4 regions of the Staphylococcus agnetis genome follow, and region 1 is predicted to be linked to each of the others. Evidence: riboswitches for the same ligand, from Rfam matches in the RefSeq annotation. Region 1 holds a riboswitch; each other region holds the start of a gene.
The links. A riboswitch is a leader RNA that binds a small molecule or an ion and turns the genes downstream of it on or off. The one in region 1 is predicted to bind S-adenosylmethionine.
Positions count from the first base shown of each region.

Region 1 (4,027 bases):
ATGCTATTCGCAGTCGTTGAAGGTTCTGTCACAATGCTAACTAATAACGCAATGGCATAGATGATAAAAATAGATTTTCTTAATTGCCATAAATATAAAGGGCGATACACGGGTGTGGCCACTTTAAATTGACGCAATATCGGAAACATAATGAGTAATGACAACATAAAAAATAACGTTATGCTTATCACAATAAAACTTGGCATTTGAACGGCCATTTGTTGTACAGATGCTTCTAAGATTTTTGCCGATTGCGCATCTAAGTTTTGCATACGAATCGTTTCATCTACAACGATTTTGTATGGTTCAATTAATTCGTGCGCATAAGGCAGTTTCTTAATACTTTGTAGAAAAATCATTACGCCTAATGTCACTAAACTTGTGACAAATGAGACGACATATAAAATGCGTTCTTTTGACGCTTTAATCAGTAATAATTGACTAATGATTAAACTTGCAAGAAGTAAAATAATCATAAAGGTTTGCACAAATAAACTTCCCGTGATGGTTGCAACCATAATTGAAACCAGCGCAGCAATGCCAAAAGAATATTTAGAACGATACCAAAGAATAATTCCTGGAAGCGGTGCAAAAAATATAACAATTACTCCCAATATAGGTATAAAATGCATCACTAAAGCAACCAAAATTAATGCAATGGTGCCTAATATGGTGTCTTTAGGTTTAATTTTCGAAAACAATAATGCCACTTCCAAACTTAAATTTATAGTCACTATTTTACAGGCTTTGAGAGTGGTTTACAACAGACGTCATGCGTTCGAATTATAGTTTCATATTACGAATAAAATCACGTAACATCCGTTTTTTATCTTTATTTTTAAAGTAAATTTTAAACCTTCGCCAATACACATTTAAAATAGTTTTGAGATAGCTCCTACACATTGTCTTTCTTTATATCGTGTTCTGCTTAATACAAACAATAGGTAAGTTGTATTTCAGTTATCATAACTCAAATACAGCTCATCAACGTGTATCTCATTTACATGATTATAACAAAAATGTAACATATTCGTCTAAATTTAGCGTCTAAATCTTGAAAGTTCTAAGAAGTGGTACAAATAAGGTGCCCAATCATTGAAATTTAACAAAAAGCCATCATGTCCCACATTGTCTGGTACAAAAAAATGACGGTGATATTTAAAATAATCCCCTATCGCCGCGACTTGATCATCGGGATAGAGTAAATCATCAGTAAATCCCATCGTTAACACCTTTGTATCTAACGAACGAAAAACGTGTTCAACGTTTTGACGCCCTCGAAATACATTGTGACTATCTAACACATCTAGCAGTGTGAGGTAACACTTCAAATCAAAAGATGTTTTGAATTTATCACCTTGATGCTTTTGATAGGTTACTACTTCATCCGGCGTAAATCTCGCTTCATAACTTTTAGACGACCGGTAGGTTAAAAAACCTAATTGTCTCGCAATACTTAAGCCTTCCCTTCCTCCTAAATGTATCGCTTGACGTGCGATTTCATTAAATGCGCGTGAATAAGAAGACGTTTTTACGGTTGAAGCCAGAATGACTGCCTTTTTCACTTTAAATTTTTGGTTATACAAGAGTTCTAGTACTTGCATACCACCGAGAGAGGCGCCTATCAACACTTCTATCGTTTCAAATTGAAGCGCTTGTAATCCTAATTCAATAGCACAAACGATATCACGGATTGTTAACCTCGAAGGGAATTGTGAATCTGTTAGCCGCGAACTAGATCCAAATGGACTTCCAATCACATTAAATGTTAAAAATTGGTAATCATGTAACGGCATGTAGCCGCCATCAATAATTTCACGCCACCATCCAGGGTTATCTTCTGTACCATAAGTTAAATGGTTTCCTGTTAATGCGTGACATACTAATACCAGAGGTTGTCCTCGATATCCTACATGTTCATATCTCAATTTTAAATCTTGAATCATTTCACCTGATTCTGTTTTAAATTCACCTAAATGCAGTGTATCTACTGTATAATGTGTCAATTTAGCATGCCCTCCCTCTAAACAAAAAAGTTGTACTACCGTCTGTACGGCAATACAACTCATGTTAATCATTGACTTATCACTCGAAACATTCGTTGGTTGTAGCACCGTACTTATCACTAAGTGGTTGCTGAAGCATCACAGGGCCAAATCCCTCAACTTCTCTTAATAAGCTTTCAGTATTCAATTCATTAATTCATATCATAACGTATTCAGAATATTCATGCAAATGTTTACAGAGGTAGAATAAGTCTTAAACATGCAACACTTACCATACCTATAATAACAGCAATGGTTAAACTCCTTGATATCAAAGTAGCGAGGAGTGTTGGTATAACTGCGAATACATAAATCCAGTTTAAGCGAAATCCAAAGTGACCACTTTCTTGAATAATTAATCCATCGACAACTAAGGCAGCAAACAATGTAATTGGTATAAAAGATAACCATTGAATGACTTTTTCAGAAAGTTGTAATTGTGCGATTGCGATGAAAGGCGTAATACGTAATAATAACGTGCCTATACCAGATAGAATAATCGTCCAAAGAATATACATTGTCATCGGTCCATCACCACCCCTATTGCAGCAGTAACCATTGATGTAATTAAAATGGCGATATAAGATGGCATTACAAGACTGAGTACCATCATTTGTATAACGACAATACATACCAATTTTAAATAGAGATGTAACTTTGGTTTCGTAAGACCTTCAAATTGACTTAACATAAGGAAAATAAACATGGCGATAATCGCATAATCCAATCCTAACGCCTCAGGATTCGAAAAGATATCACCAAGTAACGCACCAAGAATACATACAAAAATCCAAAATATGTAAGCTGTTATATTGATGCCATGCATCCAACGTCTCCCGATTACGGCTCCTTTTGTATGTGGTGTAATTGCGATACCAAATGTCTCATCCGTTAATAACGATCCGATACCTATACGATGAGGTAAAGATGTCGCTTTAAAGTTTGGGGCGAGAGTCATACTTAATAAAAACATACGACTGTTAACGACAAGTGCTGTGAGTACAATAATCCATATAGGCGTTTGAACAGCCATTAATGCAATAATGATAAACTGAGCAGCACCTGCATAAACAAGTATAGATAGTAACGCGATGTCTAAAATACTGAAGCCAGATGCAATACCTACGATACCGAAAGAAAAACCAACACCCGCATAACCGAGCAACGTAGGAATACAATCTTTGACACCTTGCCTAAACGAATTGTAAGCCATTGCACCTCACCCCTCCTTAAAATTAAGACTATTTTAGTATAAATCAATAAAAATTACTATAAGGTTAGTCTGAGGTGTGAGTGACGTCAGACTGTCGTTCGTATTAAAAATACTGAATTCTTGCCGATGCTGGATAATTAGTTTTTCCTAATCAAAGATACCTTTAATATCATAAATACGCACTATGTTATTAAAATCCCCTCCCCTACACATTTACGCATAAAAAAACTGGATGTATCTTAATAGACCCATCCAGCTACTCATTTATTAAAATGTGCTTAGCATTAATTTTTGTCAAATTTATTTTGCTTCTGTAATTTTACCTAAGAAGAAACTATCCACTTCAGTTAAACGACCTCTCCATAATGTCGAACCTACAGATGGAATTGGGTGACTACCATTTAAATAAACGCGTGCATCTTTGAGATGAATAAAGTTCGCGCCACCTTCGCTTGATTTCGCAGATTCACTCGCATCTGAAAATTGTTCACTAAATTCTTTAGCAACATCATTGCCATCTTTAAACGATTCACTTAAAGATTTGTAGTAATCCTCAGCAGAAACTAACGTCCCTGAAACAATTGATCCATTAACAAGTAAAGAAATATCTAATGCAAAACCATTTTCATTCGTAGCCTCTACAAAAGATTCTAAAATACCGTCTTTATTCGTCGCTTCACTCATATTGATACCCCCACACGATTATTTTTTAGAAACCGTATCATCATTGATTTCTATTTTAGTTTGAATGCCTTTAGCTTCTTTAGAA
Region 1 is NZ_CP045927.1:2,444,847-2,448,873, forward strand. Features, by position in the region: gene GJE18_RS12080 (DUF2232 domain-containing protein) at 1-701, opposite strand, end outside; gene metX (homoserine O-acetyltransferase MetX) at 1,041-2,006, opposite strand; SAM riboswitch class I at 2,080-2,181, opposite strand; gene GJE18_RS12090 (AzlD domain-containing protein) at 2,240-2,569, opposite strand; gene GJE18_RS12095 (AzlC family ABC transporter permease) at 2,566-3,258, opposite strand; gene gvpU (gas vesicle accessory protein GvpU) at 3,559-3,942, opposite strand; gene GJE18_RS00005 (hypothetical protein) at 3,961-4,027, opposite strand, start outside.

Region 2 (4,027 bases), 760 kb from region 1:
ACATTCACAACCGCTTCATCCTCTTCATCAAACATATCGTCAAGTTCATAAGTTGTAAAACGATCGATATCCATCGCCTTAATTTTATCAAATTCAACATTTAGATTTTCGAGATATGCTTTTGCCAAACTTTCCCTCGTCCAAAAGCAAAATAATTGTTTCCCATTATGCAAATGCTTCACAATTTTTTTATCTTTTACTGCGATAAAAAATTGCTCATTTGTCAGAATATCTTTGTAAAAACGTTCATTTTTATACGACATCTTTTTCTCCCTCTCTAAATGAGCTCTTTACGTTGAATATAAACTACTGTCTACATTTCGTCAATGTGACAAAAATAGAAACCATCGCGTATTTTCATATCAGATAACATATACGCTAACAATTTTAGTTCGTTACAAAAACACGCTACTATTGATTATTTTAAACCTGCTTCTATAAGAAAGGCTTGCTCAAGTGCCTCGATTTGTTCAAGACTGTTCGCATGCCAAATGCCTGCAAATCGAGAACTGACATTACGCGTTTTATAATAATCACCATCATAATAAGATAATGGATAAAGGACGCCTTGTCGAACATATTTTTCAATCGCTTGAAAAAACGTTTGTCTGTCGGCTTTAGACACATAGCTATAAAATTTATGATGTTTGCCAGTTAATAAATGATCGAGTAATAACATACTTGTTGAACCATTTTGTCTAAAATTCAAATCAATCGCATAAATGTCCTCTTCTTTATCAACAAGTAAATCAAACCCCGCAACACCTATAAATCCTTTATCTCCACCAATTTTCATAATTTCAAATCCTGCATCAATGACTGCTTGAGGTACATGTATAGCATTAGTATTACCATTATAAAATCCATAAGCATTCGTTAACTGTTTGGCTGCCCCTAGGTAAACAATACCTTTATCAGGGTGTACGGCATATTGCACACAGTAATTTTCTTTAGCTTCCACACATTGTTCAATAATGATAGTTTGTGTGGCTTCTTTCGCATTGTCAATACGTGCTACTGCTTCATCTAAATCTGATTGATTATAACATATCATCACGCCATACCCACCTGCAGTAGGTAAATCATCTCCAGGTTTTAAAACAAGAGGTAGTGTCCAATGTTCTAAAGCATGATGAAGCATCTCAATATCTACCACCTCTCTTTTAGGTAGATATTTACCTTCTGTCCATTCAGGAATCCTTGCCTTAGTATTTAAATCAACAAACATCTGCTTATTCATCGCATAGCGTGTACGGTGTATTAAATCTTCACCATGCACATACTGTGTATAAATGCGCTTTTGATCTTGTTCAGTAAGTTGTTTTAATAACTGTTCATAACTTTCTTTATCTTTGAATGTATAAATATTGTTCGGTATCGTTTGATTCACATAATTAAACAAAATTTGTAATTTATCAGTAACACTGGCCTCATGTACAATGACTGGCATATCAGCAATCAATAATTCTCGTCCTGTTAAAAAATTCGATTGATGCTCGTCTGGTTCTAACCATGGATTAGAAATATAAGATGGACGTGATGTATATACGATATCATCAGCGTATAAGTCTCCCAATTTTAAACGTAGATGGTCAGTCATTTATAATTTCTCCCTTAATAATTGATGTTCCTTTTGAATTGTGGCTAACAAATCATAATCTTGAAGTATACTTGCTCCCATTAATGCAATAATTTTCGCACCTTTAATTAACGCCTTATCTCCCATAGGGCTTGCTGCTGCTTCTCTAAATCGATGTGTGTGACCAACTAAGCTACGCGGTCCTATTTTAATATGTGGATGAATCGTAGGCACTACATGGCTCACATTACCTGTATCAGTCGAACCATAACCAAAATCATCATGACTGACTTCTTCCCCTAATTCTGTTGCATAACGTTCAAATAAAGCATCAAGTTGTGGTGATTTGATAAATTCGTTTACCCCATTTTGAATCGGTCCAAACTCATAATTACAACCTGTTTGAATGGCTGCGCCTTTTGCAATTTGATGCACGCGTTCTGTTAATATATCGAGAGATTTCCTCGTCGTTGCACGTGTATAAAAACGTGCATGTGTATAATCAGGAATGATATTCGCCGCTTTACCACCGTCTAAAATGACGCCATGGACACGTTCTGATTTATGAATGTGTTGTCTTAATTGTGCTATACCATTAAAAAAGCTGAGCATTGCATCTAAAGCATTCTTAGCATCTTCTGCATTTTCAGATGCATGTGCACTCTTGCCATAGAACTGGATATCTAATACATCTACAGCAAGCGTATGAATCGTCGGATACGTGTCGTTTCCTGGATGAATCATCAGCGCAATATCCACATCATCAAAAATCCCCTCTTTGACGTAAGATGCTTTTGCGCTACCGTTTTCGCCACCTTCTTCAGCCGGACACCCAAAAACAATGACACTGCCTCCTAGTTCATCAATCACTTGTTTGAGCGCGATACCTGCAAGTACACTAGCGGTCCCTATAATATTATGTCCACACGCATGACCTAATCCCGGCAAGGCATCATACTCTGCCAAAAACCCTATCGTTGGTCCCGGCTCTTTTGCCTCATAGGATGCGATAAAGCCTGTTGAGTGGCCTGCAATATCCTTTTCAATATTAAAACCGTGCGTTGATAATTGGTCTATTAAAAGACGCGACGCAAATAATTCCTCATTCCCTAATTCTGGTCGATCATGTATTTGGTGACTCATATCTAAATAATGTAAGCGATGATTGTCTATATAATCTAAAATGCGCTGTCTTACTGATACCAAAGTAATTTCTCCCTTCAAAAACAAAAAGTTATCATACGTGATGTAAGTCTATTAATAGACGCACATCAAACGTTGATAACCATTTGTATGTCATTTATCTATCAATAGTCAAATGCTATTGTTGGATTTAGCACCTTTATCGTTACTCGATGAGGTTGCAGGGCTTCGTAGGGCCAATTCCCTCCACCACTCTTGATAAATTGTTATTTAATTAGTACTCATTTTATCGGAAATCGACTGATTTGTCATGCTATTTTTATTATTTACACAATTTCTCACTGTTATGTCACATACCCAATTAAGGCATCATTCTCATCGTCATCCCCCTTTATAAATAGGTTCGGTCTCATTCCTTCATTCAATGAAAAGGCATCCCCCTTTGATACAATGAAAGTTATGTTAAAATGAAAATAATAAAGGAGGATGTCAATATGCCAAAAATGAACGTAGAAAGTTTTAATTTAGATCACACAAAAGTAGTTGCACCATATGTACGCCTTGCAGGTAAAATGCAAGGGGAAAATGGAGATGACATTTACAAGTATGATATTCGTTTCAAACAGCCAAATAAAGAACATATGGACATGCCAGGTTTACACAGTCTCGAACATTTAATGGCTGAAAATATTCGTAATCATTCAGACAAAGTCGTAGATTTAAGTCCAATGGGATGCCAAACAGGTTTTTATGTGTCATTTATTAACCATAAAGATTACGATGATGTATTAAATATTATTGAAAACACGATTCATGACGTTTTAAATGCTAATGAGGTCCCAGCGTGTAATGAAGTACAATGTGGTTGGGCAGCTAGCCATTCTCTTGAAGGAGCAAAAACTATTGCGCAAGCATTTTTAGATAAGCGTCATCAATGGCATGATGTATTTGGAGAAGGTAAATAATCTTATATTGATTTCACTTGTCACTTTCTTTTAAAGCCTATTTAATGATTAAGGTGCGGTGCATGGAGAATAGACAAGCATCTCCCTTAGCGAAAATTCATTAAATCATATAAATAAGGGTTGAAACATCACAATCCTGTATAACAAAACAGGCAACAAAATTCATGCATACATGAGAACTTCGTTGCCTGTTATTCATTTATGTTTCTTAATTTAATCTATAAGAGCAAAAGTAAGAGAATGATAACATTACTTTGATTGCTTACTTAACCGAGACTGCTGAGGCATCAATCTGAAACCAAACATCCATTATGAAGTAAGACACCTAGAAAAGCAAAGT
Region 2 is NZ_CP045927.1:1,689,025-1,693,051, forward strand. Features, by position in the region: gene GJE18_RS08620 (DUF2750 domain-containing protein) at 1-263, opposite strand, end outside; gene ldmS (L-aspartate--L-methionine ligase LdmS) at 419-1,600, opposite strand; gene GJE18_RS08630 (M20 family metallopeptidase) at 1,601-2,785, opposite strand; SAM riboswitch class I at 2,877-2,987, opposite strand; gene GJE18_RS08635 (S-ribosylhomocysteine lyase) at 3,217-3,687, shown strand.
Region 2: linked by a shared signal. The riboswitch ahead of GJE18_RS08630 (M20 family metallopeptidase) and the one ahead of metX (homoserine O-acetyltransferase MetX) in region 1 are both predicted to bind S-adenosylmethionine.

Region 3 (4,027 bases), 600 kb from region 1:
TGAAATTAAAATTATCACCGAATGAAATTTGGAATGCAGTTACAGTGAACGCAGCGAAAGCGATAGATGTGGATGCAGGCACTATTAATAAAGGGGATAAAGCAAATATTGTGATATGGCATGCGCCAAATCATGAATATATTCCATATCATTATGGTATTAATCATGTTGAAAAAGTAATAAAAGATGGTAAAGTAATCATCAATCATGACATTGCACTAGCTTAAATTTGATAAAATACATTGATATATGACGTTCTTGAAATTTATTTCTGAATAAATTTTGAGAACGTTTTGTATTAGAATGAGGCATGCTTGATGATAATGAGGATATATGGAAATTTTATTGAAAATAAGATGCTGTATACGAGATAATATGACTATTCATTCAAAACGTGTTAATAACATCTCAGCGTTTTAGGTCATTGTTAAATAATCAATAAGGGGGAGTTCTATGTCTTATCGGTTTGATCAAATGGTCTCATGGAGACGTCACTTTCATATGTATCCCGAGCGTTCTAATGAAGAGTTTCAAACAACTAAAAGATTAAAAGCGATATTACGAGATATGGATGTGTCAATTTTGGATGTTCCACTTCAAACAGGTTTGATTGCAGAAGTAGGGCAAGGTGATTCAATGATTGCGATACGGTCTGATATTGACGCACTTCCAATCCATGAACAAGCGACTGTTGCATTTAAATCGCGTACTGAGGGCGTGATGCATGCGTGCGGTCATGATATTCATATGGCGAGTGTACTTGGCACAGTGGAACGACTTAAAACGATGGAATCTAAATTAAATGGTCGTGTGCGTATCATCTTTCAAGCTTCTGAAGAACTCGGGTTTGGTGCAAACCGTGTAGTGGAAACAGGTGTCTTAAATGGTGCAAAAGCCATCTTAGGATTTCATAATGATCCAACTTTAAAAGTAGGTCAGTGGCGCTCTAAAATTGGAATCATGACATCAAATGTTGATCGCTTTAAAATTATCGTTCATGCTAAAGGAGCCCATGCGGCCATGCCGCAAGATGCTAAAGATCCGAGTATCATCGTGGCACAATTGATTCAAAGTTTTCAAAGTATTGTGAGTCGTAATATTGCTCCCTACGAGGAAGCAGTGGTAACTATTGGTCAAATTCACAGTGGACAGACATGGAATGTCATTCCTGATCATGCAATCGTAGAGGGAACTGTACGTACATTTGACCATGACACACAGCTTAAAGTTGAAACACGTATGAAACAAATTTGCAAAGGTGTTGCTACACAATTTGACACTAAGATTGATTTAGAGTATCTCAAAATAACTAAAGCTGTTAATAATGAAGAGGCGCTCCATAAGCTCGCAGTTCAAGCCGCTAAAGAAGCGGGCTATGATGTTGCGGAGTTGGTGCGTCCACTGACAATAGGAGAAGATTTTTCGGGTTATCAGGCGATAGCACCAAGTTATTTTGCTATGATAGGCTCCGAAAGTGACTATCCTTTACATCATCCGTTATATCAACCAGATGAACGTATTTTTGAAAATGTCACAGACTATTTCGTAAATGCCATTCAACTCATTTTGAAATCATCATAGAGATTGACGAATTACAAAATTTCATGTAAAGTTTAACAGTAAAATTAAATACTTCATATCAAGAGAAGTGGAGGGACTGGCCCTTTGAAACTTCGGCAACATGGTCATGCGTGTGCCAATTCCAGAAGCTTTGAGGCTGAAGATAAGAAGTTCGGGAAACGATATCAGGTCAAGCCCTAATAGTATGTATGCGCATGATGTACTATTAGAGTTTGACCTTAATTTTTGTGAGGAGAAAAAAATGTCTACAGATTTTAAAGATAAAATGAATGGTTGGGCTTTACTACCTTTAGTTGTATTTATTTGTATATTTTTAGGCGCAGGTATAATTACGAAAGATTTTACATTTATGCCACTCAATGTAGCAGCAATTATTGGTGTAATTATGGCGCTATTGATGAACCGAAAAGAAAATTTTGCGCACAAAGTTGAAGTGTTCGCAAAAAGTGCTGGTCATCCTAATATTATTTTAATGATGTTTATTTTTATATTAGCAGGTGCTTTTTCTAAAACTGCTGAAAAAATGGGCGGTGTTGAATCTATTGTCAATTTTGGATTGTCGATGATTCCACAAAATTTATTGATAGTAGGGTTGTTTATTATTTGTATGTTTGTTTCGATATCGATGGGAACATCGGTTGGAACAGTGGCAGCGATAGCGCCTGTAGGATTTGGGTTGAGTCAAGCGACAGACATTCCAGCTGCATTAGCGATGGCTACTGTGGTAGGTGGTGCGATGTTTGGCGATAATTTATCGATGATTTCTGATACGACCATTGCGGCAGTGAGAACGCAACGTACACAAATGGCAGATAAATTTAAAGTGAATTTTCGTATCGTTTTACCGGGTGCGATGATTACAATCATCATTTTATGGGTACTTACACTCGGTAACCACGTTAATCATGGACAAAGTTATGATTACAATTTTATTAAAATCATCCCTTATTTACTTGTATTGATATTAGCTTTAATAGGCATTAATGTCGTGCTCGTATTGTTAGGTGGGATTTTACTATCTGGAATAATTGGCATTGCTGACGGTTCGTTTAATTTAGCAGGGTTTTTAAAAGCTGCTTCAGAAGGTATAGTGGGGATGGAAGATATTGCAATCATCGCGCTCTTAATTGGTGGAATGATAGGACTTGTTGAGCATAATGGTGGGATTAATTGGCTATTGCACAAAGTGAAAAGTAAAATTAAATCACGTAGAGGCGCAGAATTTGGTATTGCAAGTCTCGTAAGTGTGGCGGACATTTCTACTGCAAATAATACGATTTCTATTATTATGTCAGGTCCATTAGCGAAAGATATCGCTGATGAATATGAAATCGATCGACGTAAATCGGCCAGCATTTTAGATATTTTTGGTAGTGCATGGCAAGGTTTTATCCCTTATAGCCCACAGCTGATTGCAGCAGCAGGTGTTGCGGGTATTTCACCTGTGATGTTAGTCCCATATTCTATTTATCCAGTAATGTTAGCTTTATGTGGGATTGTAGCCATCATCTTTAACTTACCAAGACTTAAAAGCAAATAGTATGTATATAAATGGCTAAAGGGTATAATGAAGGAATATAGTGAGATTGCAACGATAACAGTTCATAGTGCAGTGATAATGGTACACCTTCTATTAGATGAGAAGATAGTGTCACTCAATCTCTAGATGGGAGACTTTTAAGCACGATACAATGTTTATAATACTATGATGCTTACACATTTTAGTAAGATATGGTAATGAATCATAAATAGGATGTTTAATGATAGAGAAAAAGGTTTTAAAGTGAGGAGAATCGCCATGAATAATACGCATAATGAACGGGTCGAAGTTAAAATAGTTCGATTATTAAAAACTTCACCTGAGTTTGCTTATCAAGCTTGGACAGATCCTGAAATGTTGCGTCACTGGTTTATGACTACATCAAGATCGAATAAAACAATCGAAAGTGATGTGACAGAAGGGGGTCACTATTTAATTATTGACCAACGCCAAGGTAAAAAAATACGTGTAGAAGGTACTTATCAAACATTAATTCCAGGAGAACACCTTTGTTTAACGATTCAAATGCCTGATTTCAGTGATCAACAAGATGATATCAATGTGTACTTCGAAGAACGCAGTCCGGGCATTACACAAATGACATTTTTCTACAAAAGTGAAGTGCCTAAAGAAAGACGTTTAACGCAACTTGAATATAAACAAAAAAAGAAAGAATATCATGATAGTACTGTACACGGTTTTGAAAATATGTTTGATACGATGCAGCGGTATATTGAAGAACAAACACTCAATGAATCAGGGCAGTAGCCTCGAGTTCAACATAAAACCTGCAAAATTCTGGAGAATGAATTTTGCAGGTTTTAAAAATTTTAAAGTCAATGCTTGATCGTGATTACCATCGTGTATTTAAAAAGATTCATCATTGGCAAATCGTCTATATTATTT
Region 3 is NZ_CP045927.1:1,844,412-1,848,438, reverse strand. Features, by position in the region: gene hutI (imidazolonepropionase) at 1-227, shown strand, start outside; gene GJE18_RS09500 (amidohydrolase) at 454-1,581, shown strand; SAM riboswitch class I at 1,634-1,730, shown strand; gene GJE18_RS09495 (Na+/H+ antiporter NhaC family protein) at 1,823-3,121, shown strand; gene GJE18_RS09490 (SRPBCC family protein) at 3,380-3,889, shown strand.
Region 3: linked by a shared signal. The riboswitch ahead of GJE18_RS09495 (Na+/H+ antiporter NhaC family protein) and the one ahead of metX (homoserine O-acetyltransferase MetX) in region 1 are both predicted to bind S-adenosylmethionine.

Region 4 (4,027 bases), 1.0 Mb from region 1:
AGAGAAACATGATTAGAAACAAAAGTGCGAGGGCACTCGCAACGATTAACCCAATTTGAATGGGATCTAATTGTGACATGAACAATTACCTACCTTTTCTTCATTTGCTTTATTATCATCATTATATAAAAAAGCGAATCAAATCGCGAATCTTAATTAAGAAAACTTTATTTTAATGCTTCTACTGATTGTTTAAGAATATCGATCTTATCCGTTTTTTCCCATGGAACATTAATATCATTGCGTCCAAAATGACCATATGCAGCAGTTTGTTTGTAAATAGGACGTTGTAAGTCTAACATTTTAATAATCCCAGCAGGTCGTAAATCAAAGTTTTGTCTTACCGCTTCAATGAGGATACTTTCTGAAACTTTGCCTGTCCCAAACGTGTCGATTGAAATAGATACAGGCTGCGCGACACCAATTGCATATGCAATTTGGACTTCACATTTATCTGCTAGGCCTGCAGCGACAATGTTTTTAGCTACATAGCGTGCAGCATACGCAGCAGAACGGTCTACTTTTGTCGGATCTTTACCCGAAAATGCACCGCCACCATGGCGCGCATAACCGCCGTAAGTATCAACGATAATCTTGCGCCCTGTAAGACCTGCATCCCCTTGAGGACCACCGATAACAAAACGGCCTGTAGGATTGATAAAGAACTTTGTATCCTCATCGATTAACTTTTTATCTACTGTAGGATAAATCACATGTTTCTTTAAATCATCTTGAATATCTTTTAATTCAATATCTTCATGATGTTGTGATGAAATAACGATAGTATCAATACGTTTTGGTTGATTGTTTTCATCATATTCAACAGTAACTTGAACTTTACCGTCTGGTCTTAAATAACTTAACGTACCATCTTTACGCACCGTTGTTAAGCGTTTAGACAATTTATGAGACAAATCAATTGGTAATGGCATAAATGTATCTGTTTCGTTAGTGGCATAACCAAACATTAATCCTTGATCGCCAGCACCCGTATTTAGAACCTCATCTTGATTATCTTCACGATATTCTAAAGCGCGATCCACACCTTGTGCGATATCTGGCGATTGTTCATCGATTGCTGTAAGCACTGACATTGTTTTGTAGTCATAACCATATTTTGCACGCGTATAGCCGATTTCTTTAACCGTTTCGCGCACAACTTTAGGAATATCTACATATGTACATGTTGTGATTTCACCAGCGATTAACGCCATCCCCGTCGTAACAGTCGTTTCACATGCTACACGCGCATTAGGGTCACCTTTCAAAATTTCATCTAAAATCGCATCAGAAATTTGATCGGCAATTTTATCTGGATGTCCTTCAGTAACTGATTCTGAAGTAAATAAGCGTCTATTGTAAGTCATATTAAGCTCCTTTAAATTTTATTACGAAGTTCTCTCTGTGACTGAGCCAATAAAAAAAGCCTTTCACACTATAAAATAGAGAGAAGGCCTTTAACGTCCATTCGCTCTTATCGTTCAGACTATATATGTCTGCAAACGGTTTGGCACCTTTCTTCTATTGAAAGAAGAGGTTGCTGGGTTTCATTGGGTCCATGTCCCTCCACCACTCAGGATAAGAGAATCCGTTAGTCCTATATTACATAAATTTTTTAATAGTGTCAATTCAGTTTCGTCTTATGTTACACAAATATAAAAGCGATTTAACAACCTAATTATTTTACTATTTTTCTCTCCAAATTACCTAATTTTGGTATGGATTATGAAATCAATGTGTTATACTCTTGAATTGTAAAGGCTTACATTGCCGAAACAACTATTGGAGGGATAAAATCATGTCGTTTGACACACAAGCAATTGACGCTTTAAAAGACAAGCCTTCATCTCATTTTCAACTTACAACAACAGAACTTTATAACAAAATATTAAAACGAGACGAAGCTGAATTAACAGAACTCGGGGCCATCAATGCAAAAACGGGCGTTTATACTGGACGTTCTCCAAAAGATAAATATATTGTAGACAATCCTCAAGTAAAAGATGATATTGATTGGGGCACAATTAATCAACCTATTTCAGAGGAAAAGTTTTTAAACTTATACTATCAAGTGATTGATTATTTGGACAGTAAAGATGAGATATTTGTTTTCAATGGTTATGCAGGTAGTGATAAAGATTCACAGCTCGATTTAACAGTCGTCAATGAGTTTGCGTGGCATAACTTATTTGCACAAAATTTATTTATCAAACCAAACTCTAAAGAAGAGGCTGCAAAAATAAAAGCTGATTTTACGATTATTTCTGCACCTACATTCAAAGCAAATCCAGAAAAAGATGGCATTCGTTCAGAAACCTTTGTAATCATTTCGTTTAAGCATAAAACGGTTTTAATCGGGGGCACGGAATATGCAGGCGAAATGAAAAAATCTATTTTCTCTGTGATGAATTATTTATTACCAGAACAAAACATTATGAGTATGCACTGCTCGGCTAATGTAGGTAATAAAGGTGATGTTGCATTATTCTTTGGATTATCTGGTACAGGTAAAACCACTTTATCCGCTGATCCAAATCGTAAATTAATCGGTGATGATGAACATGGATGGAATGAAAATGGTGTCTTTAATATTGAAGGTGGCTGTTACGCAAAAGCCATTCATCTGTCAGAAGAAAAAGAACCCCAAATTTTTAATGCCATTCGATATGGTACTGTTTTAGAAAATTGCGTTGTAGATGAACATGGTTATGTGGATTTTGATGACAATAAACTCACTGAAAATACACGTGCTGCATATCCAATTCATCACATCGACAACATTGTCGTACCATCTAAAGCATCTCATCCAAATACCATCATTTTCTTGACTGCAGATGCATTTGGCGTGTTACCTCCAATTTCTAAATTAACCAAAGATCAAGCGATGTATCATTTCTTAAGTGGATTTACATCAAAACTTGCAGGGACAGAACGTGGTATTACAGAACCTCAACCCTCATTCTCAACATGTTTTGGCGCTCCATTCCTACCGTTAAATGCTAAAGTATACGCGGATTTACTTGGTGATTTAATTGACAAACATGATGTGGATGTATATTTAGTGAATACAGGTTGGACTGGTGGTAAATATGGTATCGGAAATCGTATCGAACTACGCCATACACGTAAAATGGTGAATGACGCTATTAGTGGCAAACTAAAAAATGCTGAGTTTGAAAAAGATCATATTTTCGGATTAAATATTCCAAAAGCGGTTGAAGATGTACCTACCACAATTTTACAACCAATCAATGCATGGACAGATAAAGAAGCCTATACTACGCAAGCAAAAGAATTAGTTGAGCGTTTTAAAGAAAACTTCAAAAAATTCGGTGAAGATACTCAACATCTAGAACAAACTGGTGGCTTTAAAGGATAAATCAAAAGCTGTGATACATGATTTTCATGTACCACAGCTTTTTTTATTCTCTTCAATCGTCTCCATCCAAGATTGTATATATGCTAAAACTTTTTGCATCGCTTTAGGCTTAGGGACGTGTCCCTCTTCTAATTGATACAATGTGTCGAACATCACATCTTTTTGTTGAAGTCGTGCTTCTAACACATAGGCATGCTTAATCCCCACTTGGTGATCCTTGCCTCCATGAATAATGAGTACAGGTGGTGATGATTTCTCGATGAATTTTAAGGCATCCCGGGCTTCATATGCTTTTATTGCTTTTTGAGGATGACCTATCATGCGCTTTAACATGTCTCTTAAATCTACGCGTTCTTCAAACATTAATTTTAGGTCACTTACACCACCCCAAATGATATAGCTATGCACAGGAATACGTTGAAAAGTTAATAAACCTTGAATACCACCTCGCGAAAAACCTATAAAATGGATATAAGCTTTCGGATATTGAGATTTTAAAATCCTTGTTGCCACCTCGACATCATTTAAATCTTCGCCGGCGAATTCATCTCGTCCTTCACTGCCGTTATTCCCTCTATAATAAGGCGCAAATACGAGTGTATGGGGCTGAATAAATTGCAGCAACCGCGCTAAACGAACACGCCCCAC
Region 4 is NZ_CP045927.1:1,394,888-1,398,914, forward strand. Features, by position in the region: gene GJE18_RS06900 (nuclease-related domain-containing protein) at 1-79, opposite strand, end outside; gene metK (methionine adenosyltransferase) at 168-1,367, opposite strand; SAM riboswitch class I at 1,472-1,585, opposite strand; gene pckA (phosphoenolpyruvate carboxykinase (ATP)) at 1,799-3,379, shown strand; gene GJE18_RS06915 (alpha/beta hydrolase family protein) at 3,404-4,027, opposite strand, start outside.
Region 4: linked by a shared signal. The riboswitch ahead of metK (methionine adenosyltransferase) and the one ahead of metX (homoserine O-acetyltransferase MetX) in region 1 are both predicted to bind S-adenosylmethionine.